3 regions of the Shigella dysenteriae genome follow, and region 3 is predicted to be linked to each of the others. Evidence: predicted binding sites of a transcription regulator. Region 3 holds the regulator's gene; each other region holds the start of a gene.
What was found. The regulator Fur, encoded in region 3, represses iron uptake genes when iron is present. The targets are predictions, from matches to a motif close to ATAATAATGAGAACNACTATCAA.
Positions count from the first base shown of each region.

Region 1 (9,890 bases), 2.5 Mb from region 3:
GGGAGGGGCTTTCCCGTTTCAGCCCTTTGCTGACTCCCCGATTGTTGATGAGCGCCGGACCTCGCGCAACGCTTTCCCTGAAGCAGTTTTGCCTTCCCCGAGCGGTCACGCAAAACGCTGCAACGTCCTGAGCATTTGCACCTTTTAGCGGAACGCAGATATAAAAAATCCCCGGCTTTTTGTGCCAGGGATGTTCATAGCTGAAAATTTATTCTACGTTTTCGGCGACGGGAGTTGTTGAGGTTAAGGGTGAAGTCAATGCAGCCAGTGAGCCGCCTGAAACGCCAATTTCATTGAGCAAGGAGTCAATCAGTGGTGCCTGTGTGCGGTAAGAGAGTGCGGCTGATAATGCTTGTTCCGCCAGGTTTCCGCCCCCCACATTACCCGTGTTTGCATCCCCCGCAGTACCACCACGATTCAGACCATCGACCTGAATAATCTTGATACCGTCAATGGACTTCATTGGTTCCACGGATTTCTCTATTACCGCAGGTAGCGCCTGCAACAAGGCCAGTTTGAATTTAAGGCTGGTTTGTTCGTCAGAAAGTACGTTGATAGCATCGTTCAGCGCACGTTGTGCTTCTGCTTCCGCCAGGCCTTTTTTACGCGTAGCTTCGGCTAACTCAACGATCGCCGCCGCCTGCATCTCTGCGGCTTCTTTTTCTGCTTTCGCCCGCACGGTCAGTTCAACCGCTTTGGTTTCTGCATCCTGTGCTGCGGCAATCAGCGCCACCTGCTTGGCACGATCGGCTTCGGCTGTCTGGCGAGTGGTTTCTACGTTTTGTTGGGCGCTTACTGCTTCTGCGAGTGCAAGGTTAGCACGCGCTTCTGCCTGGGACTGTTGTTCCGATTTGGCGGCAATAGCGATCGATTTCGTCTGGTTAGCGATTTCGGTGACCTGCTGCTGTTCGATCTCTTTAATGCGAACTTCACGTTCGGCCTCAACCTTTCTTGAGCGGACGGCCTGTTCGCGGTCGATTTCCGTTTCCTGAATCTGTCGTTCAGCCAGAATTCGCGTCTGCTCTGCTTCACGACGACGTTCAGCTTCAAAAGCCGCAATTTTCGCATTCTGCTCAGCGGTACGGGTTTTAACCTGCTGCTCCTGCTCAAGCGTCATAAACGCTTCTTGTTGTTCAATCTCCAACTTGCGCGAAAGTGCATCACGGTTTTTCTCACGCACCGCAACTTCTACATCCTGTTCAACTTCGTTACGCTCGCGGCGACGGCGCTCTGTCTCCTGAGTCAGTTTGGTTAAACCTTCGGCGTCAAAGGCATTGTTAGGATTGAAATGTTCTTTCGAGGTCTGGTTAAAGTTGGTAAGTGAAACGCTTTCCAGTTCCAGGCCGTTTTTCGACAGATCTTCAGCTACGGTATTTTGTACTCCCTGCACGAAGTTCTCGCGGGTATCCTGTAACTCATGCATGGTCATTTGCGCAGCTGTTGCACGGAGGGCATCGACAAATTTATCTTCAACCAACATACGTAAGTCTTCAGGCGACAGGGTGCGTTGCCCCAGCGTCTGGGCAGCGGTGGCAATCCCTTCTACTGAAGGTTTTACCCGCACAAAGAAAGCGACTACTACATCGACGCGCATACGATCTTTCGTAATCAGGCTATCAATGGTTGAGCGGCTGACTTCCAGCTTCAGAGTATTCATATTGATGGGGATTATTTCATGAAAGATCGGCATCACGATTGCGCCACCGCTCATTACCACTTTTTGCCCACCTAAACCAGTACGAACAAAAGCTTGCTCTGCCGAAGCGCGACGATAGAGCCTGGCGAAAATAATTCCAATAATAAACAGAATGCATACGGCAATAATCGCGGTAAACATCCAGGAGGGCACAGAATTAACAATATCATCCATTATTAAATTTCCTTTTGATTAATAAATTACAATATTTGGGGCCAGGGATTGTTTTCCGCCAAATATCGCGTTGCAGAAAGTCGGCAAATAATTAACACTTTGTCTCCTTTAGTGAAAATTTTTCCTTCTTCAGGCTCCAGTAGTAAATAATGTATTTGGCCAAATTGATCGGTGAGTTTTCCTTCGCAGGGATTACCTGAAGTGGCTTGATGACCGGTAATTAATGCCATGCTACCAATATATTCTTCTTCTGTAATAGCTGAACTATGGTCGCGTGGAATCCAGGGGGCAACTATTTTACCGGTATAATGCACCGCAATAATCGTAAACAGTAAACTGACAGGAACCACGAACAGGTTCGACAGTGGTGATTGCCAGACCATGATGCAGGCATGCTGCAACAGGATGCCAATAAGACCAAAAAAACCAGCCAGCAAGCAGAGAACGACGAGAGCTGGCAATCTTCCGATATTGAGATAATGAAGTGCCTGGCTAATATGACCTGTGGTTATGGAATCATAATGGTCAAGATGTGCATCAAGAGCACCGGAGAGCATGTGACCGCAGATAAGCGCTAAAATTTCTAAAAGGCCGATCAACAGTACAAAGGAAATAGCGAAAAGATAAGGGGTGTTATAGTCGGCGAATAAAATCATATGTCACTCCAATGTCCATTTAGTGACGCAATATTTACTTTGGGATAGTTTCCTTGCTTACATTTGTCTTTGTTAATAATAACACATGTTAGAGAAGTTCTGGAAGAGAAAGTCTTTTAATATGGTTTTTTATTTTTCACTAAAAAGTGTGATCGGGGACAATATATTTACGCACGTTATGTTTAAAGGCACTACACTGATTGGGGAATACTGAAATCAGAAAAAGCATATGGCCTTAAAAGGTATGCGATAACCGGAGGATGTGCTTATGGATCATAGTCTTAATTCTTTAAATAATTTCGATTTCCTGGCGCGTAGTTTTGCCAGAATGCACGCAGAAGGTCGCCCGGTCGATATTCTGGCCGTTACTGGTAACATGGATGAAGAACATAGAACCTGGTTTTGCGCACGTTATGCCTGGTATTGCCAACAGATGATGCAAACCAGAGAACTTGAATTAGAACACTGATATTACGGGCCGTCTGGCCCGTTTTTGTGTTGCTTTATTCTGCTTTATCAATAGGCGGGATAGCCGGAGGAGATTGAAGATCTGCTACCGAATTATTGCGCGCTTCCAGTTCACTGATGCGCTGCTCCAGTAACGCCAGTTTTTCACGAGTCCGCAACAGGACTTGCGTCTGAACGTCGAATTCTTCGCGGCTTACCAGATCGAGACGCGTCAGCTGCGCTTGTAGGGTTTGGCGGATTTTTTTCTCCACATCTTCCCCGAACTCCCTGATTCCTTTAGGCATTGATTCGTGAACCTGGCGAGCGATTTGCTCAATTTTTTTCGGGTCAATCATTGTAGTTTCCCTGTACTGATAGGTGTTGAGTGCCATTGTAGTGCGATAAGGGTAAGTCATAAACCAGAATTATGTGAAGCTATGCGTTGCTGCCGCTAATCATTAGCGTTATAGTGAATCCGCTTATTCTCAGGGCGGGGCGAAATTCCCCACCGGCGGTAAATCAACTCAGTTGAAAGCCCGCGAGCGCTTTGGGTGCGAACTCAAAGGACAGCAGATCCGGTGTAATTCCGGGGCCGACGGTTAGAGTCCGGATGGGAGAGAGTAACGATTCTGTCGGGCATGGACCCGCTCACGTTATTTTGGCTATATGCCGCCACTCCTAAGACTGCCCTGATTCTGGTAACCATAATTTTAGTGAGGTTTTTTTTACCATGAATCAGACGCTACTTTCCTCTTTTGGTACGCCTTTCGAACGTGTTGAAAATGCACTGGCTGCGCTGCGTGAAGGACGCGGTGTAATGGTGCTTGATGATGAAGACCGTGAAAACGAAGGTGATATGATCTTCCCGGCAGAAACCATGACTGTTGAGCAGATGGCGCTGACCATTCGCCACGGTAGCGGTATTGTTTGCCTGTGCATTACTGAAGATCGCCGTAAACAACTCGATCTGCCAATGATGGTAGAAAATAACACCAGCGCCTATGGCACCGGTTTTACCGTGACCATTGAAGCGGCTGAAGGTGTGACTACCGGTGTTTCTGCCGCTGACCGTATTACGACCGTTCGCGCAGCGATTGCCGATGGCGCAAAACCTTCTGATCTGAATCGCCCGGGCCACGTTTTCCCACTTCGCGCGCAGGCAGGTGGAGTACTGACGCGTGGCGGTCATACTGAAGCGACTATTGATCTGATGACGCTGGCAGGCTTTAAACCGGCTGGTGTGCTGTGTGAGCTGACTAATGACGATGGCACGATGGCGCGTGCACCAGAGTGTATTGAGTTTGCCAATAAACACAATATGGCGCTCGTGACTATTGAAGACCTGGTGGCATACCGTCAGGCACATGAGCGTAAAGCCAGCTGAAAACCGCTGCTTAAATTACTGCCTTAATCAAGAAACCGAAGTTGTAGCAGGCTTCGGTTTTTATTTTTCCCTGCTATGCAAGATGTTAATTCCGCTTCTCTTTCTATGAGAAAATTTCATTAATATCAGGCATTCTTTTTCATTATGATCAAAATCATATAATTGTTCCGTTATTATGCGACCATATGAATATATCCGAAAAAGGATATGTGAAATTTATGCGCTAAATGTTTAGTATTGTTAAATATTAAGGGTAAAAGGATGTTTATCGCCTGGTACTGGATTGTATTGATTGCTCTGGTTGTGGTGGGTTATTTCCTGCATTTGAAACGTTATTGTCGGGCGTTTCGCCAGGACAGAGACGCACTGCTTGAAGCGCGGAACAAATACTTAAACAGTACGAGAGAAGAGACAGCCGAAAAGGTAGAATAAGGCTTTAGTGAAGCTAGCAGAAGTTGTCCCTGCGCTGGACAACTTCTGATGTTGCTTTTAACCAATTCCCGCCGTTTGTAGCAGCACCAAACTGAATCCCATCACTGACATTCCACATAGTACGCCATAGCTGGGGTTATTATTAGGGTCAATCTCTTTGGCGAGCGGCATTAATTCATCAACCGAGAGCGCCACCATAATTCCTGCGACCGCCGCCATGATTGCTGCCATGACCACCGGGGAAATCATGCTACCGAGGATTAACCACGCCAGCACACCACCAAGAATTTCTGCCAGTCCAGAAATCCCCGCCCACAGAATCGCCGTGCGTTTAGAACCCGTTGCTGCATAAACCGGGCCTGCAACCGCCAGACCTTCAGGAATATTGTGCAACGCGACGGCCAGTGCGATGCCAAATCCCAGCTCCAGGTTGCTGCTCGCCGTGACAAAGGTGGCAATCCCTTCCGGGAAGTTATGCAGACTGATGCCGAGAGTGAGCAGAATGGCTGTGCGCTTGATCGATTTTGGCAACGGCTGCACCGATTTTTGCATTAAATCCTGCGGATGCGCATGTGGCAACATGCGGTCCAGGCCAAAATAGCCAAGCAGACCGAAGATAAACATTCCATAACCCAACACAGGCGACATTCCTTCAGCTGCTAGTGCGGCAGGAAGCATTTCCATTAATGAGATGAGCAACATGATCCCCGCCGCAAATCCTAGCGAAAACGCCAGTAAGCGGTTCGAGGGTTTTTGCCCGAGAACGCCGAGAAACGCGCCAATAAACGTGGCTGCCCCCGCCAGTATGGTCAGAATGAGAGGTACTGACATCGACAACTCCTTATAAATCTTCACCTTCAGGCAGATCGTCAAAATAACTGATGATCATCATCATTGTTATCCGGGTTCTTACTCCGCCGAACAAGCGTATTGTGAGGATATCAAAATGACACCTTTAGTTAAGGATATCATCATGTCTTCAACACGTATGCCAGCATTGTTTTTAGGTCACGGTAGTCCGATGAACGTGCTGGAAGATAATTTGTATACCCGCAGCTGGCAGAAGTTGGGGATGACATTGCCACGCCCGCAAGCGATTGTGGTGGTTTCGGCTCACTGGTTTACCCGTGGAACAGGAGTGACCGCGATGGAGACGCCGCCCACGATTCATGACTTTGGTGGCTTCCCGCAGGCGCTGTACGATACGCATTATCCTGCTCCGGGTTCGCCTGCGCTGGCACAGCGTCTGGTTGAGCTGTTAGCGCCGGTCCCGGTGACGCTGGATAAAGAAGCCTGGGGCTTTGACCACGGTTCCTGGGGCGTGCTGATTAAGATGTATCCTGACGCCGATATCCCGATGGTGCAGTTGAGTATCGACAGTAGCAAACCTGCCGCCTGGCATTTCGAAATGGGGCGCAAACTCGCGGCGCTGCGAGATGAAGGAATAATGTTGGTCGCCAGCGGTAACGTGGTGCATAACCTGCGCACAGTGAAGTGGCACGGTGATAGTTCACCGTATCCGTGGGCGACGTCGTTTAATGAGTATGTGAAAGCGAATCTGACGTGGCAAGGGCCGGTAGAGCAGCATCCTCTGGTGAATTATCTCGACCATGAAGGTGGCGCGTTATCGAACCCAACGCCAGAGCACTATCTGCCGTTGCTGTATGTCTTAGGTGCGTGGGATGGGCAGGAGCCAATTACCATTCCGGTCGATGGGATAGAAATGGGCAGTTTAAGTATGCTGTCGGTGCAGATAGGTTAACAATTACCGGATGGCGAATGCCATCCGGCATCATTGATTACTCAACAAAAATATGTGGATAAAACCGAGACATATCCTGGGTGATCAATGCACGGTCTTCACGAATGCCAATTCCGGCGGGTTGATCGTTCACCAGCCAGCTACCAATCAGCATATAGCTGTCGCCGAATTTCGGTAACGGGTGGAATTGCTGAACAATCATCCCTTCTTCGCCATACGGACCTTCCGCTGCTTCAATGGTTTTGCCGTTCTCAATGATCGACACGTTTGCGCCTTCACGGGAGAAGATCGGTTTAACCACATATTTTTCCATTTGCGGATGATCATCTTCCGCAAAATAAGCGGGCAGCAGGTTCGGATGATTCGGGAACATCTCCCACAGTAGCGGTAGAAGTGCCTTGTTGGAGATAATGCTCTTCCACGCCGGTTCCAGCCAGCGTACGCCTGCATCCTCCAGCTTGGTGGAAAACATCTCACGCAACATAAATTCCCACGGATACAGCTTGAACAGGTTGGAAATTACCTGATCCTGTAAATCCGTGAACTGACCTTTTTCACCTAACCCGATATCGTCAATGTAGAGGAACTCGGTAGCGATTTCAGCTTCCGTCGCGCAGTCCTGCAAATACTGAATGGTTCCGCGATCTTCCACCGTGTCGCGACAGCAGGTGAGATGCAGCAACTGGAAGCCATACTGTTCACGCAGCTCAACGAAGCGATCGATCAGTTTTTCTTGCAGACTGTTAAACTGGTCGCTGCCCTCCGGCAAGTTACCGGCGTTAAGCTGATCTTCCAGCCAGATCCACTGAAAGAACGCCGCCTCGTATAGTGACGTTGGCGTATCGGCGTTATTTTCCAGCAGTTTAGGTTCGCCAGTGCCATCCCACGCCAGATCAAGACGCGAATAAAGCGATGGCTGGTGCGTCAGCCATGACTGGCGCACAAAACTCCAGGTGTGTTTTGGTATGCGGAATTTGGTCATCAGCTCATCGCTGGCGATCACTTTTTCCACCACTTTCAGGCACATCTGGTGCAGTTCGGCGGTGACTTCTTCCAGCTTTTCAACCTGGGCGAGGGTCAACTTGTAGTAAGCATCTTCACACCAGTACGGCTCGCCGTACATGGTGTGAAAATTGAAACCGTATTCGTGGGCTTTCTCACGCCAGTCCGGGCGCTCGGTAATACTGACTCTTTCCATCGGTATCAGCCACCCATTGAACGAGAAGAGGTACCGGTTGCGCTACGCTGCATAGTGCTTTGTTTGGCAACAGATTCACCAAAACCGCCACGGGTAACGGTAGTGGTGGTCGCCGGTTTTGGTGCCATTGCCGTCTTCGGTACGGTCATGGTGCGGCCTGGCTGGGCTGCGCCATAGTTTTTACCCGTCGCGTCGGTATATTTACCGTAAGCCGGACTGGCTGGGTTTTTCGAGGAGAACAGCGGCTGCTGTGCAAATCCCGCACCGCCGCCCATCAGACGACCCATCATGTAACCGGCCATCAGCGGCATCCAGAAACTCCCGCTGGATTGCTGAGCCTGCGCCTGGTTTTCTGGTGCCATGCCAGCCTGGGCTGGTGCTTGCTGGCACTGACCTTCACCAAATTCAGCAACACAGTCTTCACGGGTGGCGTATTTCGGCGCAGTACGTTCGGCTTCTTTCAGCGCATTGTTGTACGCGGTGGTACATTCGGCGCTTTTGCCTGGGTTTGCAGCTGAACAGTCGTCAGCATTTTGATAGAGAGACACTGTTTCATCACTCTTTTCACAGCCAGCCAGCATAAAAACAGTGGCAACCGCGAGAGCGACTGGTGTCAGATGGCGTGCGCTCCAGTTTTTGCGGAACGATGCGTGGCGTATGGATTTTGTCCGTTTCATTTTTGTCTTCCGGGACCTGTGGTAAATACCCATCAGAATAGAGGATGGCTGGTCGAAATTGAAGCGAGAAGGGGGAAGAATGCGGCAGATAACCCGTATCTTTACGTTGCCTTACGTTCAGACGGGGCCGAAGCCCCGTCGTCGTCATCAGTTACGGAAAGGGTTATGACCGTTACTGGTGGTAGTGCGTGCGGATGTTTGCTGAACGACGGGTGCCGGGCTATCAGGCGCATAACCATCAGCAATAGCATTCTGTTCCGGCGTTTGCGGGGCAACGTTTTCCGGATTAGTGGAAACCGGTTTGCTCAGCGCATTGTTCAGTGCCAGCAGATCCTGCTCGTTCAACGTACCCAGGGCTGACTTAATATTCAGCTGATTAATCAGGTAGTTATAACGCGCATTCGCCAGCTCTTGCTTGGCGTTGTACAGCGTGGTGGTCGCATCCAACACATCAACAATGGTACGCGTACCGACCGAGTAGCCCGCTTCCATCGCGTCTAATGAGCTTTGAGCGGAAACTACGGCTTGTTTGTAGGCGTTAATGCTACTGATAGAAGCATTAATGTTGTTGAAGGAGGAACGTACGGTTTGCACGACGCTACGATGCGCGCTTTCCAGTTGCTCGCTGGCACCAACAAAGTTGTACTGGGCCTGTTTCACCTGCGAGTTAACCATTCCGCCCTGATAAATCGGCAGCGAGAAGCTCAGGCCAACTTTGTTCTGGCCCATATTGCTATCGTCATACTGGGTACCAGCGGCACCACGGGTTTTCGAACCGCTATAAGAGGTGTCAGAAATCCCGGTAGAAGCCGTTAAATCCAGAGTCGGTAAGTGACCATCCTGCGCCTGGCGAATTTGCTCGCGCGCCAGGTCCTGGCTCAAGCGTGCCTGTAACAGCGACAGGTTGCGTTTTTCGGCTTCTTTCAGCAGCGCGTTAACCGGCTGTGGTTTGTCGGTTTTAAAGTTTTCGACATTCAGCGCCGCCAGTTCCGGATAGTAGTTACCGGTGATCTGGCGCAGCTGCTCTACCGCGTTATCAAGGTTATTACGTGCGGTCACTTCGTTCGCCAGCACGGTATCGTACTGCGCGCGGGCGTTCTGCACGTCGGTGATCGCTACCAGGCCCACGTTAAAACGTTGGGTGGTTTGATCTAATTGACGGTAGATCGCTTCTTTTTGTGCCTGTGTATAGGAAAGAACGTCAATAGCATTCAACACGTTGAAATAAGCGGTCGCGGTGTTGAGGATCAAGGTTTGCTGATCGGTCTGATATGTGACGTCCTGAATCCCTGCTGCTTTTTCCTGCAGCGTTAACGCACGCCATTTCGACATATCAAAAATGGATTGAGTTAACTGCAGGGACGCACTGGTCGCGTTAGAGTTGATGCCGTTCGCGTCGCGGTAGCCGTTGCTATAGGTGTAATCTGCACCTAAACCTAGCTGTGGCAGTAATGGACTGCGCGC
Region 1 covers NZ_CP055055.1:4,028,353-4,038,242, reverse strand. The annotation lists gene HUZ68_RS19255 (flotillin family protein) at 209-1,870, opposite strand; gene HUZ68_RS19250 (OB-fold-containig protein) at 1,897-2,526, opposite strand; gene glgS (cell surface composition regulator GlgS) at 2,795-2,995, shown strand; gene ubiK (ubiquinone biosynthesis accessory factor UbiK) at 3,030-3,329, opposite strand; FMN riboswitch at 3,451-3,599, shown strand; gene ribB (3,4-dihydroxy-2-butanone-4-phosphate synthase) at 3,704-4,357, shown strand; gene yqiD (protein YqiD) at 4,619-4,789, shown strand; gene zupT (zinc transporter ZupT) at 4,847-5,620, opposite strand; gene ygiD (4,5-DOPA-extradiol-dioxygenase) at 5,763-6,551, shown strand; gene HUZ68_RS19215 (glutathionylspermidine synthase family protein) at 6,589-7,749, opposite strand; gene HUZ68_RS19210 (DUF1190 family protein) at 7,755-8,426, opposite strand; gene tolC (outer membrane channel protein TolC) at 8,574-9,890, opposite strand, start outside.
Region 1: zupT (zinc transporter ZupT) is a predicted target of Fur. The motif match lies at 5,668-5,690, and genes of this name have one in related genera.

Region 2 (9,890 bases), 890 kb from region 3:
GCAATCTCCCCCTGCAACGCGCCAGGGCGACGCAGCGACCACTGGGTAATGCCCAGTTGCTGTAACTGCCAGTCTCGTCGGGATGTCATAGCGAATCGCTCCTGTTGTCAGGGGCGCAAATATAGCAAATTCGTCGATACCGCGCCAACATATGGCTATAATCGCCGCCAGTATCAATTGAGGAGCATTCCATGTCTGCATTTACCCCGGCAAGTGAAGTCTTGCTGCGTCACAGTGATGATTTCGAACAAAGCCGTATTCTGTTTGCCGGAGACTTACAGGATGACCTGCCCGCGCGTTTAGATACCGCGGCCAGCCGTGCTCATACCCAGCAATTCCACCACTGGCAGGTGTTAAGCCGCCAGATGGGGGATAACGCCCGTTTTAGTCTGGTCGCCACGGCGGATGACGTCGCAGATTGCGATACGCTGATTTACTACTGGCCGAAGAACAAACCGGAAGCCCAGTTCCAGTTGATGAATTTACTTTCTCTGCTTCCGGTGGGGACGGATATTTTTGTTGTTGGCGAGAACCGCAGCGGCGTGCGCAGCGCCGAGCAGATGCTGGCAGATTATGCGCCGTTGAATAAAGTCGACAGCGCTCGTCGCTGTGGCCTCTATTTTGGTCGTCTGGAAAAACAGCCGGTATTTGATGCCGATAAATTCTGGGGCGAATACAGCGTCGATGGCCTGACGGTCAAAACGCTGCCTGGCGTGTTTAGCCGCGACGGTCTGGATGTCGGTAGCCAGTTGCTGCTCTCGACGTTAACTCCGCACATGAAAGGTAAAGTGCTGGATGTCGGCTGTGGCGCGGGTGTACTTTCAGTTGCCTTTGCGCGCCATTCGCCGAAAATTCGTCTCACCTTGTGCGATGTCTCTGCCCCGGCGGTAGAAGCCAGCCGCGCAACACTTGCGGCCAACGGTGTTGAAGGTGAAGTCTTTGCCAGCAACGTCTTTTCCGAGGTGAAAGGTCGTTTTGATATGATCATCTCCAACCCGCCGTTCCACGATGGGATGCAAACCAGCCTGGATGCGGCGCAAACGCTGATTCGCGGCGCGGTGCGTCATCTTAATAGTGGCGGCGAGCTGCGAATTGTAGCGAACGCCTTCCTGCCTTACCCGGACGTGCTGGATGAGACATTTGGCTTCCATGAAGTTATCGCGCAAACCGGGCGCTTCAAGGTGTATCGCGCCATTATGACCCGCCAGGCGAAGAAAGGTTAATTATCTCGCCGAATACCGTGTCGGATGCGGCGTGAACGCCTTATCCGACCTACAAAACCTGCACGTTAGCCCTTCGTAGGCCAGATAAGACGCGCCAGCGTCGCATCTGGCATCTGCCCCCGCATGCCTACCAAACCTGCACGCTAGTTTCCTGATGGACATTTTTCCAGCAATTACACCTCTGTCGATAATTAACTATTGACGAAAAGCTGAAAACCACTAGAATGCGCCTCCGTGGTAGCAATTCTTTTTAAGAATTGATGGTATGCGAAGGTGGCGGAATTGGTAGACGCGCTAGCTTCAGGTGTTAGTGTCCTTACGGACGTGGGGGTTCAAGTCCCCCCCCTCGCACCAAAAACCACGTTGATATTGCTCGCACTGGGCGAAGGTGGCGGAATTGGTAGACGCGCTAGCTTCAGGTGTTAGTGTTCTTACGGACGTGGGGGTTCAAGTCCCCCCCCTCGCACCAAACGAGGCGATATCAAAAAAGTAAGATGACTGTGCGAAGGTGGCGGAATTGGTAGACGCGCTAGCTTCAGGTGTTAGTGTCCTTACGGACGTGGGGGTTCAAGTCCCCCCCCTCGCACCAATTATCTTTACTTCCTTTCTTGTTTCTTCCTTGATTTTTCATCCCTGATTCAAATTCATTATCATCAGCATGATGCCAGCAATAAGTGCCAGGCACGATGGTAGCAAAATGTAATGCCGCAACTGTTTGTGATACAGCATCATCGGCGTCAATACTAATCCCATCAGAATGACAATCCGCCACTGATCCGGCGATAAATCCGCATACATCAGCCCTGCAATCAGCAATCCCGGCAGCAACACTCCCCAGCCACTGCCCAGCGTACGTTGCAACATGGTTTCATCTCTTTCATTGATAATGATAACCAATATCATATGATAATTTTTATCATTTGCAAGCCAGAGAAATCCCTTGCTATCGGGTAAACCTATCGCTAGGATTAACAATCATTATCATTTAGATTACTATCCCGATTATGGCCTATCGTTCCGCACCGCTCTATGAAGATGTCATCTGGCGAACGCATCTCCAGCCGCAGGATCCCACGCTTGCGCAAGCCGTGCGGGCGACGATCGCAAAACATCGTGAACATTTGCTGGAGTTTATCCGCCTGGATGAACCTGCCCCATTTAACGCCATGACGCTGGCGCAATGGTCATCACCGAATGTGCTAAGTTCTCTGCTGGCGGTCTATTCCGATCATATCTATCGCAACCAACCAACGATGATCCGCGAGAACAAACCGCTGATCTCACTATGGGCACAATGGTATATCGGCCTGATGGTGCCACCATTAATGCTGGCGCTACTGACGCAGGAAAAGGCATTAGATGTGTCGCCGGAACATTTCCACGTTGAGTTTCACGAAACCGGCCGTGCCGCCTGTTTCTGGGTCGATGTGTGTGAAGATAAAAACGCAACACCACATTCGCCGCAGCAGCGAATGGAAACGTTAATCAGCCAGGCGCTGGTTCCGGTTGTGCAGGCACTAGAAGCGACCGGAGAGATCAACGGCAAACTTATCTGGAGTAATACCGGTTATTTGATCAACTGGTATCTCACTGAGATGAAGCAACTGCTCGGCGAGGCGACGGTTGAATCGCTGCGCCATGCCCTCTTTTTTGAGAAAACGCTCACGAACGGTGAAGATAATCCACTCTGGCGTACCGTGGTACTGCGCGACGGCCTGCTGGTGCGCCGCACTTGCTGCCAGCGTTATCGCTTACCGGATGTGCAGCAATGTGGCGATTGTACGCTGAAATGAAAGCACTGCCGGGGAAGTAAACCCGGCATCATGCGGATTAATAGGGATGCAACACATTACTTGCTTCGCAATGCCGCATACATAACAGAATATCTGCGGCCTCCAACAACCCTGCATCAGAACTGACGCCCAGTTTCGACATCACATTAAATTTATGTGCACGGATCGTTTTGATATTGCGTTTAAGCTGCTCGGCAATTTGTGTCATTGAGTAGCCACGCGACATAAAGCGCAATATTTCTCTCTCCGTCGGGCTTAGCGTCCGGCTTTGGTTAATGTACCACTGATTGTTCAGTCGGTCGGTCGCCTGACGTACACCATTTAATGACAAAAAGAGTTCCTGATGAAAAATCTCCAGCGTTGACGCTTTACTTAATACACCGTCCAGCGGTGATGGCGACAATGAACCAATCAGCCGAGCTTCAATATCATCATCCGCAATAACTAAACGCCGGGTACGCGGAAACTTAATCGCCAGTTCAGTCAGGCAAGATAATCCCTCTCTGCGCTCACTTCTCATGGCAGAAAAAGAAAAAATGACCGCCGCAAATGAGATCCGCGACATGGCATCCTGAAATGACTCCTGACTGGTATAGGTATGGAGCTTATAAGGGTTACCCGCAAACTTTCTGAATAAACTCTCAATACCGATACTGCTCATGACGCATTTTTCTATGAGTGCGACATTTCTCTTCTTAATTCGGCTGTGTTCCATTCTGCGGCATCTCCATAAACAGAAGGCAAGTTAAGTTCTCTTGCACCCTGCGCGCTATTTATCCATGCATACATTTCAGCGTTGCTGTGAATTGCCAGTCGACGCATCGCACTGTTTTTTTGGGCGCTGATAGTTTTATTACTTTTCTTAAGCAACGAAGCTATCTGGTTGATGCCCCATCCTTTACCTAATAGCCGCAGTACCTTGCGCTCTGAAAGAGTGAGAATGACGGAGCGATAGCTAAAATCATGAGTTTCATTCATTGCCGGAGAGGTCAGCATGGCGCTGATACGCTCTGCGTGCGTATTGCCGGAACGTACGGTCTTGACCAGATTCTCAATGGGTTCAACATCAGACAATAACGTCGCCGTAGGGCACATGAGCAATTCTACTGCCTGGGAATACCAGGAGCGTGACACCATGAAAACCCAGTGAATTTCCCGATATTGTGAGATTAAAGAATAATAATGTTCACAAACAGAACGTGGATCTTCACTTTCACCGGCTAAATCAGCAATGACTAATCCGGAACGACGTAATTGTAATAAGGTAAGGTCCTCCGCAGAGGCGCTGGATATTATTTCATATTCAGGGAAGTGAGTCCTCATGACCTCTTTTAGCCCTGCTTGCATAACAGGTATTTTACTGATAACAATTCCATTTTTGCAGCATCCTGGCAACATATTTCCTCCACATCCACTGTCTAAAAATTATGATGGTTTATTCAGGATATTCATTCCTTAAATGTTTCCAGCAAATTAATAGATTAAGCGAATAAATTATCCTTAGCATTCACTTTCATATCAGCATACTCCTGCTGCACAACAACTCCACTGCATGTGTCAGAAGGTTAGCATCAAATGATAACCTGGTGAAATAGCCTGGAGACATTTAAAATATCTACATTAAGTTGTTAGGAATACTTAATGAAAAACAGAAATCACATTCATTTAATTTATAATTAAATGATATCCCTTCCCGCAGAATGAAAAATCACACAACCAATATTTATTCAATGAAATCTGATGGTTTTAACTTGTTAACATTAAAAAACGTGCCCGGTTATCTATTATCCTGATTCGTAAAGGCCAAACAATAAATTCATTATGATGATAATATTCATGTGATAGTTTGTTTGCGGCGAGAGATAATTCGCTTTTTATCACCGAGCTTCTCCCGATAACCAGGATTAATCAGCGCAATTTTGATCTTAACCTACCGCAAAACAACCGTGCTTCATGATACAAATGGATTCTCATTATCTGAACAATACGCAGCACGTCTATGACAAAGGGCGAGTTATGCAAACTGAGCAACAGCGAGCCGTAACGCGGCTTTGTATCCAGTGTGGATTATTTCTTCTGCAACATGGTGCGGAAAGCGCGTTGGTTGATGAGCTTTCCTCACGACTGGGTCGGGCGCTGGGAATGGACAGCGTTGAAAGTTCTATCTCTTCGAACGCCATAGTGCTGACAACCATTAAAGATGGGCAATGCCTGACATCGACACGTAAAAATCACGATCGCGGCATTAATATGCATGTGGTGACTGAAGTCCAGCACATTGTGATTCTGGCGGAGCACCATCTGCTGGATTACAAAGGCGTAGAGAAACGATTTAGCCAAATTCAGCCATTACGTTACCCAAGATGGCTGGTAGCCTTAATGGTTGGCCTTTCCTGCGCCTGTTTCTGTAAACTCAATAAAGGTGGCTGGGATGGTGCCGTCATCACCTTCTTTGCCAGTACGGCCGCGATGTATATCCGCCAGCTACTGGCACAACGTCATCTTCATCCACAGATCAACTTTTGCCTCACCGCTTTCGCCGCCACCACTATTTCCGGTTTGCTTTTGCAACTTCCCACCTTCAGCAATACACCCACCATTGCGATGGCCGCCAGCGTTCTGCTGCTGGTGCCGGGATTTCCGTTGATAAATGCCGTCGCCGATATGTTTAAAGGCCACATCAATACCGGACTGGCACGCTGGGCGATCGCCAGTCTGCTGACACTGGCTACCTGCGTCGGCGTGGTGATGGCACTGACGATTTGGGGGCTACGCGGATGGGTGTGATCGAGTTTCTGTTTGCATTGGCGCAGGATATGATCCTCGCCGCCATTCCAGCGGTCGGCTTTGCGATGGTGTTCAACGTTCCCGTTCGGGCATTACGCTGGTGTGCGCTGCTTGGCGCGATTGGTCATGGTTCACGAATGATCTTAATGACCAGCGGGCTGAATATTGAGTGGTCAACCTTTATGGCTTCTATGCTGGTCGGCACCATTGGTATTCAATGGTCGCGCTGGTATCTGGCGCATCCGAAAGTGTTTACCGTGGCGGCCGTTATCCCTATGTTCCCGGGCATATCGGCTTATACCGCAATGATTTCGGCGGTAAAAATCAGCCAGTTAGGTTACAGCGAACCGTTGATGATTACCCTGTTAACCAACTTTCTTACAGCTTCATCGATTGTTGGTGCGTTATCCATCGGTCTTTCCATTCCTGGATTATGGTTGTACCGCAAGCGCCCTCGCGTATAAAATTGCCTCGCTTAAGCACACGGATGAGAGACAGCCTCCTCTCCTCCGTGTGTTACTATAAAAGTTATCTCCCTTCTCGTTCATCGTTCCATATTTGAGAAACAGTATGTCTTCCAGAGTTTTGACCCCGGACGTCGTTGGTATTGACGCCCTGGTACACGATCACCAAACCGTTCTGGCAAAAGCTGAAGGCGGTGTGGTTGCCGTATTTGCTAACAATGCCCCGGCGTTTTATGCCGTCACGCCTGCACGCCTGGCTGAACTGCTGGCGCTGGAAGAAAAGCTGGCGCGTCCGGGAAGCGATGTCGCTCTGGACGATCAACTCTATCAGGAACCGCAAGCCGCTCCCGTTGCTGTCCCCATGGGGAAATTCGCCATGTATCCGGACTGGCAACCCGATGCCGACTTTATCCGCCTGGCGGCGCTATGGGGCGTGGCGCTAAGAGAGCCGGTGACCACCGAAGAACTGGCCTCATTCATTGCCTACTGGCAGGCGGAAGGTAAAGTCTTTCACCATGTGCAGTGGCAACAAAAACTGGCGCGCAGCCTGCAAATCGGTCGTGCCAGCAACGGCGGACTGCCGAAACGAGATGTGAATACGGTCAGCGAACCTGACAGCCAAATTCCACCAGGATTCAGAGGGTAACGATGAAAAACGTTGGCGACCTGATGCAACGCCTGCAAAAAATGATGCCTGCCCATATCAAACCTGCATTCAAAACGGGTGAAGAACTACTGGCCTGGCAGAAAGAACAAGGAGCGATCCGCTCCGCCGCTCTCGAACGTGAAAATCGGGCGATGAAAATGCAGCGCACCTTTAACCGCTCCGGTATTCGTCCACTGCATCAGAACTGCTCCTTTGAGAACTATCGCGTTGAGTGTGAAGGGCAGATGAATGCGTTAAGCAAAGCGCGCCAGTACGTCGAAGAGTTTGACGGCAACATCGCCAGCTTCATCTTTTCTGGTAAGCCAGGAACCGGCAAAAACCATCTGGCGGCGGCAATCTGCAACGAGCTGCTGCTACGCGGTAAATCCGTATTGATCATCACCGTGGCCGATATTATGTCGGCGATGAAAGATACCTTCAGGAATAGCGGTACCAGCGAAGAACAACTGCTTAACGATCTGAGCAACGTTGATCTGCTGGTGATCGATGAGATCGGCGTGCAGACCGAATCGAAATACGAAAAAGTGATCATCAACCAGATCGTCGATCGCCGCTCTTCTTCCAAACGCCCAACCGGGATGCTGACCAACAGTAATATGGAAGAGATGACCAAGTTGCTGGGCGAACGCGTGATGGACCGTATGCGCCTGGGTAACAGTTTGTGGGTGATCTTCAACTGGGATAGCTACCGTAGCCGGGTAACAGGTAAAGAGTATTAATCCCCGTTTCTGGCGGTATACTGCGACACAATTCCACCTTGAGTAATGATGATGAAAACTGTTAAACATCTTCTGTGCTGTGCCATTGCCGCCAGCGCATTAATTTCCACCGGGGTGCATGCTGCGTCCTGGAAAGATGCGCTCTCCAGCGCCACCAGCGAACTTGGCAACCAAAACAGCACGACACAGGAAGGCGGTTGGTCGCTCGCGTCATTAACTAACTTGCTTAGCAGCGGAAACCAGGCCTTAAGCGCAGATAACATGAACAATGCCGCAGGCATTCTGCAATACTGCGCGAAGCAAAAGCTGGCGTCGGTAACCGATGCCGAAAACATCAAGAATCAGGTGCTGGAAAAGCTGGGCCTGAACAGTGAAGAGCAAAAAGAAGACACCAACTATCTGGACGGCATTCAGGGTTTGCTGAAAACCAAAGATGGTCAGCAACTCAATCTGGATAACATCGGAACGACTCCGCTGGCAGAAAAGGTGAAAACCAAAGCCTGCGATCTGGTGTTAAAGCAGGGGCTGAACTTCATTTCCTGAACCGCGAAACGCCGCGTTTTAGCTGTTACCCGGCTGACGCGGCTCTCTCCTGCCCTTTTCCCTGCTCCTGGACGGTTTTCCCCCTGTTACACGGGAAGCGACCGCGATCAAAAAAGTCTGTTTATAAACTAATTCCTAACAACATCGCATTTTTTTGACACTAGAATTGCAGCAATATGGCGACGCCATTACATTGTGCTTCTCAAAAAGCTTAAACGTTGGCTAAACGGCCCGGTTTAGTGAGGATCGCCCGTTGTCAGAACTACTCTCTTTCGCCCTTTTTCTCGCCTCTGTGCTGATTTACGCATGGAAAGCGGGACGTAACACCTGGTGGTTTGCAGCCACATTAACGGTGCTGGGGCTATTTGTCGTTTTAAATATCACCCTGTTTGCCAGCGACTATTTTACTGGCGATGGTATTAACGACGCGGTTCTCTATACCTTAACCAACAGCCTGACCGGTGCTGGCGTCAGCAAATACATCCTGCCGGGTATCGGCATTGTGCTGGGGCTGACAGCGGTGTTCGGTGCGCTGGGCTGGATCCTGCGCCGTCGTCGCCATCATCCGCACCATTTTGGTTACAGCCTGCTGGCGCTCTTACTGGCGCTGGGTTCGGTGGACGCCAGCCCGGCATTTCGTCAGATAACGGAACTGGTGAAATCCCAGTCACGCGATGGCGACCCGGACTTTGCGGCTTATTATAAAGAGCCGTCGAAAACTATCCCTGACCCGAAACTCAACCTGGTTTATATCTACGGCGAAAGTCTCGAGCGGACCTATTTTGATAACGAAGCTTTCCCGGATCTCACGCCTGAACTGGGCGCGTTGAAAAATGAAGGCCTGGATTTCAGCCACACGCAGCAGCTGCCAGGAACGGATTACACGATTGCGGGCATGGTGGCTTCTCAGTGCGGCATACCGCTGTTTGCCCCCTTTGAAGGCAACGCCTCCGCCTCTGTCTCCAGCTTCTTCCCGCAGAACATCTGTCTGGGCGATATCCTGAAAAACTCGGGTTATCAGAACTATTTCGTGCAGGGCGCGAATCTGCGTTTTGCCGGTAAAGATGTGTTCCTGAAGTCGCATGGCTTCGACCACTTATACGGCTCAGAAGAGCTGAAAAGCGTGGTGGCCGACCCGCACTATCGCAACGACTGGGGATTCTACGACGATACCGTTCTCGATGAAGCGTGGAAAAAGTTTGAAGAGCTTTCCCGCTCAGGTCAGCGATTCTCACTGTTTACCCTGACAGTCGATACCCATCACCCGGATGGTTTTATCTCGCGTACCTGTAACCGCAAAAAATATGATTTTGACGGTAAGCCGAACCAGTCATTCAGCGCGGTAAGTTGCAGCCAGGAGAATATCGCGGCGTTTATCAACAAAATCAAAGCGTCACCGTGGTTTAAAGATACCGTCATCGTCGTCTCTTCTGACCATTTAGCGATGAACAACACGGCGTGGAAATACCTTAATAAGCAGGATCGCAATAACCTGTTTTTTGTCATTCGTGGCGACAAGCCGCAGCAAGAGACGCTGGCAGTGAAGCGTAACACGATGGATAACGGCGCGACGGTGCTGGACATTCTCGGTGGCGATAACTATCTCGGACTTGGTCGTAGCAGTTTATCCGGGCAGTCGATGTCGGAAATCTTCCTCAATATCAAAGAGAAAACATTGGCGTGGAAGCCAGATA
Region 2 covers NZ_CP055055.1:560,534-570,423, reverse strand. The annotation lists gene holD (DNA polymerase III subunit psi) at 1-89, opposite strand, end outside; gene rsmC (16S rRNA (guanine(1207)-N(2))-methyltransferase RsmC) at 192-1,223, shown strand; tRNA gene HUZ68_RS02720 (tRNA-Leu) at 1,491-1,577, shown strand; tRNA gene HUZ68_RS02715 (tRNA-Leu) at 1,606-1,692, shown strand; tRNA gene HUZ68_RS02710 (tRNA-Leu) at 1,726-1,812, shown strand; gene HUZ68_RS02705 (DUF1435 domain-containing protein) at 1,851-2,087, opposite strand; gene fhuF (siderophore-iron reductase FhuF) at 2,228-3,016, shown strand; gene bglJ (DNA-binding transcriptional activator BglJ) at 3,054-3,731, opposite strand; gene HUZ68_RS02690 (helix-turn-helix domain-containing protein) at 3,689-4,414, opposite strand; gene HUZ68_RS02685 (threonine/serine exporter family protein) at 5,033-5,803, shown strand; gene HUZ68_RS02680 (threonine/serine exporter) at 5,794-6,267, shown strand; gene dnaT (primosomal protein DnaT) at 6,374-6,913, shown strand; gene dnaC (replicative helicase loader DnaC) at 6,916-7,653, shown strand; gene yjjA (DUF2501 domain-containing protein YjjA) at 7,702-8,196, shown strand; gene opgB (phosphatidylglycerol--membrane-oligosaccharide glycerophosphotransferase) at 8,450-9,890, shown strand, end outside.
Region 2: fhuF (siderophore-iron reductase FhuF) is a predicted target of Fur. The motif match lies at 2,104-2,126, and genes of this name have one in related genera.

Region 3 (9,890 bases):
GCGCTCACCATTTCCGGAGACAGCTTAGACAGCGCCGCTTTTTGTGCGGAAGTCGCAGCTGCCTGCAAACGGTTGTAGCTCGGCGCACCAAAGCGTTTTGCCAGTTCGTTGTAGTGTTCCTGCGGGTTCTTACCGGTGACAGCGGTGATTTCTGCCGCGAGCAGACACATGATGATGCCGTCTTTGTCGGTGGACCACGGCGTGCCGTCGAAACGCAGGAAGGAAGCCCCTGCGCTCTCTTCGCCGCCAAAGCCGAAGCTGCCGTCGAACAGACCATCAACAAACCATTTGAAACCTACCGGGACTTCTACCAGCTTGCGGCCCAAGTCATTGACCACACGGTCGATCATCGCAGAAGAAACCAGCGTTTTACCGACAGCAACATCTTTGCTCCACTGCGGACGATGCTGGAACAGGTAGTTGATCGCCACCGCCAGGTAGTGGTTCGGATTCATCAAACCTGCCGGAGTGACAATACCGTGACGGTCATAATCCGGGTCGTTAGCAAACGCCAGATCGAACTTATCACGCAGTGCCAGCAGGCCTGCCATTGCACACTCAGAGGAGCAGTCCATACGGATCGCACCGTCTTTATCAAGGTGCATAAAGCGGAAGGTTTGATCGACCTGATCGTTAACGATAGTCAGGTTGAGGTTGTAATACTCGCCAATACGCTTCCAGTATTCGATACCGGAACCGCCCAGCGGATCAACGCCAAGCGTCAGGCCCGCTTTCTGAATCGCCGCCATATCAACGATATCGGCCAGCCCTTCCACGAACGGCTGCACCAGATCCTGCTCTTTCACATGACCGGATGCCATCGCTTCGTCGAGGGAGATACGCTTCACGCCTTTCAGGCCATCGGCCAGCAGTGCGTTGGCACGATCTTCCACCACTTTAGTGACGTTGGTATCTGCCGGGCCACCATTTGGCGGATTGTACTTGATACCACCATCTTCCGGCGGGTTATGGGACGGTGTAATCACGATACCGTCTGCCAGCGGGCCACCTTTTTTATTGTGAACCAGGATGGCATTGGAAACGGCAGGCGTCGGGGTGAAGCCATTGTTTTCCTGCACAATAACATCTACGCCGTTCGCTGCCAGCACTTCCAGAACGGAAATAAATGCAGGTTCGGACAGGGCGTGAGTATCTTTACCCACATAGCAAGGGCCAGTGATGCCGTTTTTCGCACGTTCTTCAGCAATTGCCTGAGCGATCGCCAGAATGTGCGGCTCGTTAAAGCTGTGGCGCGCTGCACTGCCACGGTGACCGGAAGTACCGAATTTCACCGCGTGCTCCGCATTCCCTGCTTCTGGTTTCAGTACATAATATTGCGCCGTCAGTTGGGCGACGTTAATCAAATCACTCTGTTGTGCAGGTTGGCCTGCACGATTGTGGATTGCCATTGCTTTGTCCTTTGTCTGCAACGTTTTAGATAGTTCCGCAAACCTTCTCAATCAATTCCGCCGGGAATTGCATCGACTGCATGATGTGTTCGATCATGCTGCATTTACGGCCGGTGTTGGTGTTGGTGATCACCCAATACGGCGTGCCTGGCACATGTTTCGGCTTGGTCTGATTACCATTTTTCAGCAGCGTTTGTTCATCTGCCGCAAAGTAAACGCGCGTACGACCGTGCAACGATTCCGTTGCTTCGGCAAACGCCTGGGCGTCAAGAGAATATAGTGTAGACAACAGCAGCATAAAGCGATTGACCGCTCGCTTTTGCTCTGCGTATTCATCCGAAAGCAGAAGTTCACGCATTGCGCGAACCTTGTCTTTAATCGTTTTGACCGGCTTCGCTTCGACGATAGCAGGTGACGCAACGCGAACCTCTTTCGTCACCGGAGCAGCAGGCTGTGATGCGGCGGAAAATTTCAACATACGCCGTAAAATGTCGGATGCGCTCTCGCCGATATGCTTAGTGTGGCTGGCAATATAGCTGTAGAGTTCATCATCAACTTCAATCGTTTTCATCTTAATCCAGTGCAGTGTCTTAGCTGAATACAAGTCGCCAGGAGTATATGAATAAATCCCGGCAGCGGATAGCGTCAAGCCTGGCTTGCAGAAAAACTCGGAATAAACCTTATTTGTTGCAGCCCTGTGGCACAATGGTCAACATAATACCCTAACCCGACAACGCGAAAAAAAGAACTTTGCCATGAAATTGAATATCCGCGCGCAAACTGCACAAAACCAGCACAATAATTCTCCCATCGTTCTTGTCCATGGTCTGTTTGGCAGCCTCGACAACCTTGGCGTACTGGCTCGCGATCTGGTAAACGATCACAATATCATCCAGGTTGATATGCGTAACCACGGTCTTTCACCGAGAGATCCGGTAATGAATTACCCGGCGATGGCGCAGGATCTTGTTGATACTCTGGATGCACAGCAGATCGACAAAGCAACATTTATCGGTCACTCCATGGGCGGTAAAGCGGTAATGGCACTTACTGCACTGGCTCCCGATCGCATCGATAAACTGGTGGCGATTGACATCGCGCCGGTCGACTATCACGTTCGCCGGCATGATGAGATTTTCGCGGCCATCAACGCGGTCAGTGAATCGGACGCACAAACTCGCCAGCAAGCAGCAGCAATAATGCGCCAGCATCTTAATGAAGAAGGGGTGATTCAGTTTCTGTTGAAATCTTTTGTTGACGGGGAGTGGCGCTTTAACGTGCCGGTATTGTGGGATCAGTATCCGCATATTGTGGGTTGGGAGAAAATCCCGGCATGGGATCACCCTGCCCTGTTTATCCCTGGTGGTAATTCTCCGTATGTTAGCGAGCAGTACCGTGATGATTTACTGGCACAATTTCCACAGGCACGGGCGCATGTGATTGCAGGCGCGGGTCACTGGGTCCATGCTGAAAAACCGGATGCGGTATTACGCGCTATCCGTCGCTATCTCAATGATTAACGCAACTGATTAAAAACCCAGCGTCCGCGTCGCTTTCCGCGCGTGGGCGTTGGCGTGACTCATCGCGCTGATGTATTATGGCGCGCTATCCATCCGGGCAGAGGCCTGGCTGATTGTTTCCCCCGAAGTCACCAAGATCATGGCCAAAGAACAAACGGACCGTACGACATTAGATCTGTTCGCGCACGAGCGTCGACCGGGACGACCGAAAACTAATCCGCTTTCGCGCGATGAACAGCTGCGTATTAATAAACGCAACCAACTAAAACGCGACAAAGTACGTGGCCTTAAGCGTGTCGAACTGAAGCTGAACGCGGAAGCTGTCGAGGCGCTGAACGAGCTGGCGGAATCGCGCAATATGAGCCGTAGCGAACTGATCGAAGAGATGTTAATGCAGCAACTGGCGGCGCTGCGTAGTCAGGGCATCGTTTAAATTTCCACTTTCATGTAGCACAGTGTGCAGTCCTGCTCGTTTGCTGATTCCGCAAGACTGCCTGTTCTGCTATGATTGCCTTTATCCGTGGGCAATTTTCCACCCCCATTTCAATAAGTTTCAAGAGGTTATTTCACTCATGGCTATCACTGGCATCTTTTTCGGCAGCGACACCGGTAATACCGAAAATATCGCAAAAATGATTCAAAAACAGCTTGGTAAAGACGTTGCCGATGTCCATGACATTGCAAAAAGCAGCAAAGAAGATCTGGAAGCTTATGACATTCTGCTGCTGGGCATCCCAACCTGGTATTACGGCGAAGCGCAGTGTGACTGGGATGACTTCTTCCCGACTCTCGAAGAGATTGATTTCAATGGCAAACTGGTTGCGCTGTTTGGTTGTGGTGACCAGGAAGATTACGCCGAATATTTCTGCGACGCATTGGGCACCATCCGCGACATCATTGAACCGCGCGGTGCAACCATCGTTGGTCACTGGCCAACTGCGGGCTATCATTTCGAAGCATCAAAAGGTCTGGCAGATGACGACCACTTTGTCGGTCTGGCTATCGACGAAGACCGTCAGCCGGAACTGACCGCTGAACGTGTAGAAAAATGGGTTAAACAGATTTCTGAAGAGTTGCATCTCGACGAAATTCTCAATGCCTGATGTGATGCGGCGTAGACTCATGTCTACGCCGTATTAATAGATAATGCCAATCAAAATAATTGCTACAAATTTGTAACTTTTGCTGTTGTACCTGTACAATGTCCCGGTGTTCAAGTGGCCTTGCCGTTGTAAATGTAAGCTGTGCCACGTTTTTATTAACAATATTTGCCAGGGACTTGTGGTTTTCATTTAGGCGTGGCAATTCTATAATGATACGCATTATCTCAAGAGCAAATTCTGTCACTTCTTCTAATGAAGTGAACCGCTTAGTAACAGGACAGATTCCGCATGACTGATAACAATACCGCCCTAAAGAAAGCTGGCCTGAAAGTAACGCTTCCTCGTTTAAAAATCCTGGAAGTCCTTCAGGAGCCGGACAACCATCACGTCAGTGCGGAAGATTTATACAAACGTCTGATCGATATGGGTGAAGAAATTGGTCTGGCTACGGTATATCGCGTACTGAACCAGTTTGACGACGCTGGTATCGTCACCCGCCACAATTTTGAAGGCGGTAAATCCGTATTTGAACTGACACAGCAACATCACCACGATCACCTGATCTGCCTCGACTGCGGCAAGGTTATCGAATTTAGTGATGATTCCATCGAAGCGCGTCAGCGTGAAATTGCCGCAAAACATGGCATTCGCCTGACTAACCACAGTCTCTATCTTTACGGTCACTGTGCCGAAGGCGATTGCCGCGAAGATGAGCACGCGCACGAAGGCAAATAAGCCAGTCTGAACGAGAAAAGCCAACCTGTAGGTTGGCTTTTTTATGCAAGGGAAATAAGAAAAGCGAGAGTTACAGCTCTCACTTATTTGTTATTACTGCGAATTTCCTGCCAGACCTTATCACAATCGGCTTTCACCGCCTGATCATTTCCGGTTTGCGTTGCACGCAGACACTGCTGATAATCCAGTACGCGTACACTTTCCTGGTCGGCAAACTGCTGATGTTGTTTCTCTTTCTTCAGCACGTTTAACACGCTCTGGCAGGCTTCAATTTTTTCTGGCGAACCTTGTGCGGTGTTGATACAGGCGCTGTATGCCTCTTTCAGACGGCTGTCTTCCTGTGGCGCGGTTGATTGCGCACAAGCCACCAGCCCCGATGCCATCATGGCGATGAGAATCAGTTTTTTCATAGCAAATTCCTCAAATGTGCGGCAGGCACAAAACCTGCCACGTCGGGCATCAGAAGATGGTGAATGGTGCGATTACCATAAATTTCACGTCACGCTCATCCTGGAAGATGTTGCCGTAACCACCGCCCCAGCTTGGGATGTCGGAGTGGTTGTCGTATTCGGTGAAGTGCAATTTGAACATCGTGCCCTTGGCGCGGCCATCCTGAATGGTGTAGACCGCATCCAGGCTGTATGTAGATTCTTCAATAGTCCGGTTCTTGTCGTAGTACGCATCCGGATTGCTCTGCCAGGTCGCAGGTTTTGCATCCCATGCGTAAACGTAGGAAGCGCCGATGGCGAAGCCTGGAAGATTCCAGTTTTTCAGGTCATACATCGCACCGAAGAAGACCGCTTTTTCCCCGTTAGCGTTGAAGTCGGAACGGTTATCCCACCAGATATCCAGGCGGCCGTTGGAGGAAGCGTAGGTTGGAGTCATACGTTGCAGGAAGTATCCCTGCTGACCTTCAGCCTTAACCCAGGTGCCTTCGAGGCGCAAATCCACTACGTCAGCCGCCCGGTAACCAAAGGTCAACGCTTGCAGCCAGGCGGTGTCGTCATAAAGATCGTTGACGCTGCGATCGTCAACTTTATCGCGCGTACCGTAGAACTGGTAGCTGGTGGTTAACGGGCTACCGGCGATATCAAATTTGTAGCTGGCTTTGGCAAAGTATTGATCGATATACCCTTCCGCCTGACCAAATGCCGCTTCCAGTACGAAGTTATTTTTGAAGTCGTATTTCGCACCAAGGGAGTGCAGATAATCAACTTTGGTGGTTTTATCGTTCTGATAAAACTCATCCATTTCCAGATGCCACGGTGCTTTGTATTCGTTGGTCCACATGTAGGAGAAACTCAACGCACCAGCATCGCCGTAATCAAAATTCGCTCCGGCTTCCGCACCCTGATAAGTACCCGGCATAAAGCTCCAGTGAGGCGCTAACAGCGTCTGACCGGTTGGCTGAATATAACCTGCCCTCGCCCAAACCGGACCGTATTTAAATTTGGCCGCAGCTTTATACAGGCTTATACCGCTTTTGTCGCCGGACCAGTCTTCGTCATAGGCTTTATTACTTTTTGAAAACGCGATTTCGTTCGGGTGAGAGCTGTCGCCGTTTTCCGCCATTTCAATCGCCGTAAACGCAGCAATATCAAGGCCGAACATATCAGCAGCATAACCGGACTGAAAATCGAGGTTGGCATTCCAGGTGGAGTGAGAAAGGTTGGTTTTGTATTTGTCGCCGTCGGTAACATCTTTACGGTCGCGTTCACGCTGCCAGTAATAGATACCGCCGGTTAAGGTTGAATCCTCGATGAATCCTTCGGCGCGAGCCTCCGGCATTGCCATAAAGCCCGACATTGCTGTAACACCGGCGATAGCCAGCGCCAGCGTACTACGTTTGCCACTAAACGTACGCATGGGTTAATCCTCTTTGACGTATAAATTGCTGCACCAAAGGTGAACAGCGAAAAAAAATAAAAATTAAAAAAGTAGCGTTGAGAAAAGTCTCGCTGACTACAGGAACAGACTATTTTTCGCGACGCGAATTATCAATCTCTTTCTGTAACCAGAATGTAAGAACATGAGCAACCGCACATATTTTGATGATTTTTGTTACAAGGCTTAAGTTTGCGGTTGAAAGGCTTGCAGAAGAATAAAAGCGTGAAATTCCAGCAAGATGAAAGCGGTTACATTTTATTTAATTATGTTTTGTTATTTTAAATTTATTTTATGGATAAATTGCGAAGCGGAATTAATTCGCGAAGAAAAGCAGAAAAAACGCCGCTGAACGCGGCGTTTTGGATTGTTTGCATATTTCTTGCCGGATGCGGCGTGAACGCCTTATCCGGCCTACAAAAGCACGCAAACTCAATATATTGCAGAGATCATGTAGGCCTGATAAGCGTAGCGCATCAGGCAATTTAGCGTTTGAAACTGTTTGTCTGTTCCTTGCCGGATGCGACGTAAACGCCCCATCCGGCATAGCGAAACTTAAAATTACTCGCCAACTTTCGCCCAGGTATCACGCAGCCCAACGGTGCGGTTAAATACCGGTTTTTCGGCAGTGGAATGGCGGCTGTCGAGGCAGAAGTAACCTTCACGCTCAAACTGGAATGCTTTACCCGCTACCGCGTCTTTCAGCGACGGTTCAGCAAAGCCCTGTTTGATCACCAGCGATTCCGGGTTAATCACCGACAGGAAATCATCCGCAGCACCAGGGTTCGGCACATTGAACAGACGGTCGTACAGGCGGATTTCAACCGGCAGCGCATGTGCCGCGCTCACCCAGTGAATAACACCTTTGACTTTACGACCATCTGCCGGATCTTTGCTTAAGGTATCGGCGTCATAAGTACAGAAGATGGTGGTGATATTACCTTCGGCATCTTTCTCGACGCGTTCTGCCTTAATCACATAAGCATTACGCAGACGCACTTCTTTACCCAGCACCAGACGTTTGTACTGCTTGTTAGCTTCTTCGCGGAAATCGGCGCGATCAATCCAAATCTCACCGCTAAACGGCACCTGACGGCTCCCCATTTCCGGTTTGTTCGGATGGTTCGGCATGGTGACCATTTCGCCTTCGCCCTGATAGTTTTCGATGACCAGTTTCACCGGATCGATAACCGCCATTGCGCGCGGCGCATTTTCGTTGAGATCTTCACGGATGCAGGATTCCAGCGACGCCATCTCAATGGTGTTGTCCTGCTTGGTCACGCCAATGCGTTTGCAGAACTCACGAATAGAAGCCGCAGTGTAACCACGACGACGCAGACCGGAAATGGTCGGCATACGCGGGTCATCCCAGCCTTCAACGTGCTTGTCGGTCACCAGCAGGTTCAGCTTACGCTTGGACATCACAGTGTATTCCAGATTCAGGCGCGAGAATTCGTACTGGCGCGGGTGAACAGGAATGGTGATGTTGTCCAGCACCCAGTCGTACAGGCGACGGTTGTCCTGGAACTCAAGCGTACACAGAGAGTGCGTAATACCTTCCAGCGCATCGCTGATGCAATGGGTGAAGTCGTACATCGGGTAGATGCACCACTTGTTGCCAGTCTGGTGGTGTTCAGCAAATTTAATGCGGTACAGCACCGGATCGCGCATCACGATAAACGGTGAAGCCATGTCGATTTTCGCACGCAGGCAGGCTTTACCTTCTTCAAAACCGCCGGTACGCATTTTCTCGAACAGCGCCAGGTTCTCTTCAACGCTACGGTCGCGGTACGGGCTGTTTTTACCCGGCTGTGTCAGGGTGCCGCGGTATTCGCGGATCTGTTCCGGCGTCAGTTCATCAACGTACGCCAGGCCTTTATTGATCAGTTCGATCGCATAGGCGTGGAGCTGATCAAAATAATCGGAGGAGTAACGGACGTTACCAGACCAGTGAAAACCTAACCACTCAACGTCGTTTTTGATCGAATCGACATACTCGATATCTTCTTTTACCGGGTTAGTGTCGTCGAAACGCAGGTTGCACTGGCCTTTATAGTCCTGGGCGATCCCGAAGTTCAGGCAGATAGATTTCGCATGGCCAATATGCAGATAGCCATTCGGCTCCGGCGGGAAACGGGTGTGTACTGTGGTGTGCTTACCACTGGCCAGATCTTCATCGATGATCTGACGAATAAAGTTAGTCGGGCGGGCTTCTGCCTCACTCATCGTGGATTCCTCAAAGCGTAAACAACGTATAACGGCGTATGATCTTATAAGCGGGACAGGCTGACAACTGTTAGTTTTTTAAAATTGATAATCTAACAAGGATTATGGGGATGATTGATGAAAAAAAAAGCGGCAGAGAAGATCTCCACCGCTTTTGCCAGTCCTGCGTCATTGTTGGATGCGACGCTTAAGCGTCTTATCCAACCTGGACTGAGCTTTTGTAGGCCTGATAAGACGCGTCAAGCGTCGCATCAGGCATAAAGCAGATTACTTTTTGATTTCATACAGCGGTGTTTGACCCGCCACAACATGGCCCTGAGCTTTAATGATCAAGCCACTGAAATCGTCGATATTGCTGCAAACCACCGGGCTAATCATCGAACGGGCGTTAGCGTTCAGGTAATCCAGATCCATTTCCAGAATCGGTTGCCCTGCGCTTACCTGCGCGCCCTCTTCCACCAGACGTTTAAAGCCTTTACCTTCCAGCGCTACGGTGTCGATACCCATATGGACGACGATCTCCGCGCCTTTTTCGGTTTCCAGACAGAACGCGTGGTTGGTGTTGAAGATTTTCACGATTGTCCCTGCGGCTGGTGATACGACGATTTTATCTGTCGGTTTCACCGCCACACCGTCACCCACCGCTTTGCTGGCGAATGCTTCGTCAGGAACCTGATCCAGTGCCACGACATCACCGGTAATCGGCGATACCAGCTCCGCGATAGATACCGCGTTTGGTACAGCCTGCGGTTTTGCTACAGGAGCGGCAGTTGCCGGAGTTGCTTCAGCAGAGGCAGCTGCTACCGGGCCACGGGCAACGACTTTCTTCATCGCATCGCCGATGGATTCTGCTTTCGCGCCAACAATCACCTGAATAGTCTGTTTGTTCAGTTTTACTACACCAGAAGCACCCAGACGTTTACACATCGTATCGTTAACGCGGGCAGAGTCAGCCACTGTAAGGCGCAGACGGGTGATACAGGCGTCAATTGCTTTCAGGTTGTCAGTGCCGC
Region 3 covers NZ_CP055055.1:1,450,896-1,460,785, reverse strand. The annotation lists gene pgm (phosphoglucomutase (alpha-D-glucose-1,6-bisphosphate-dependent)) at 1-1,409, opposite strand, end outside; gene seqA (replication initiation negative regulator SeqA) at 1,435-1,980, opposite strand; gene ybfF (esterase) at 2,165-2,929, shown strand; gene ybfE (LexA regulated protein) at 3,069-3,362, shown strand; gene fldA (flavodoxin FldA) at 3,502-4,032, shown strand; gene uof (fur leader peptide) at 4,242-4,328, shown strand; gene fur (ferric iron uptake transcriptional regulator) at 4,321-4,767, shown strand; gene HUZ68_RS06800 (ChiQ/YbfN family lipoprotein) at 4,851-5,177, opposite strand; gene chiP (chitoporin ChiP) at 5,227-6,633, opposite strand; gene glnS (glutamine--tRNA ligase) at 7,213-8,877, opposite strand; gene nagE (PTS N-acetyl glucosamine transporter subunit IIABC) at 9,145-9,890, opposite strand, start outside.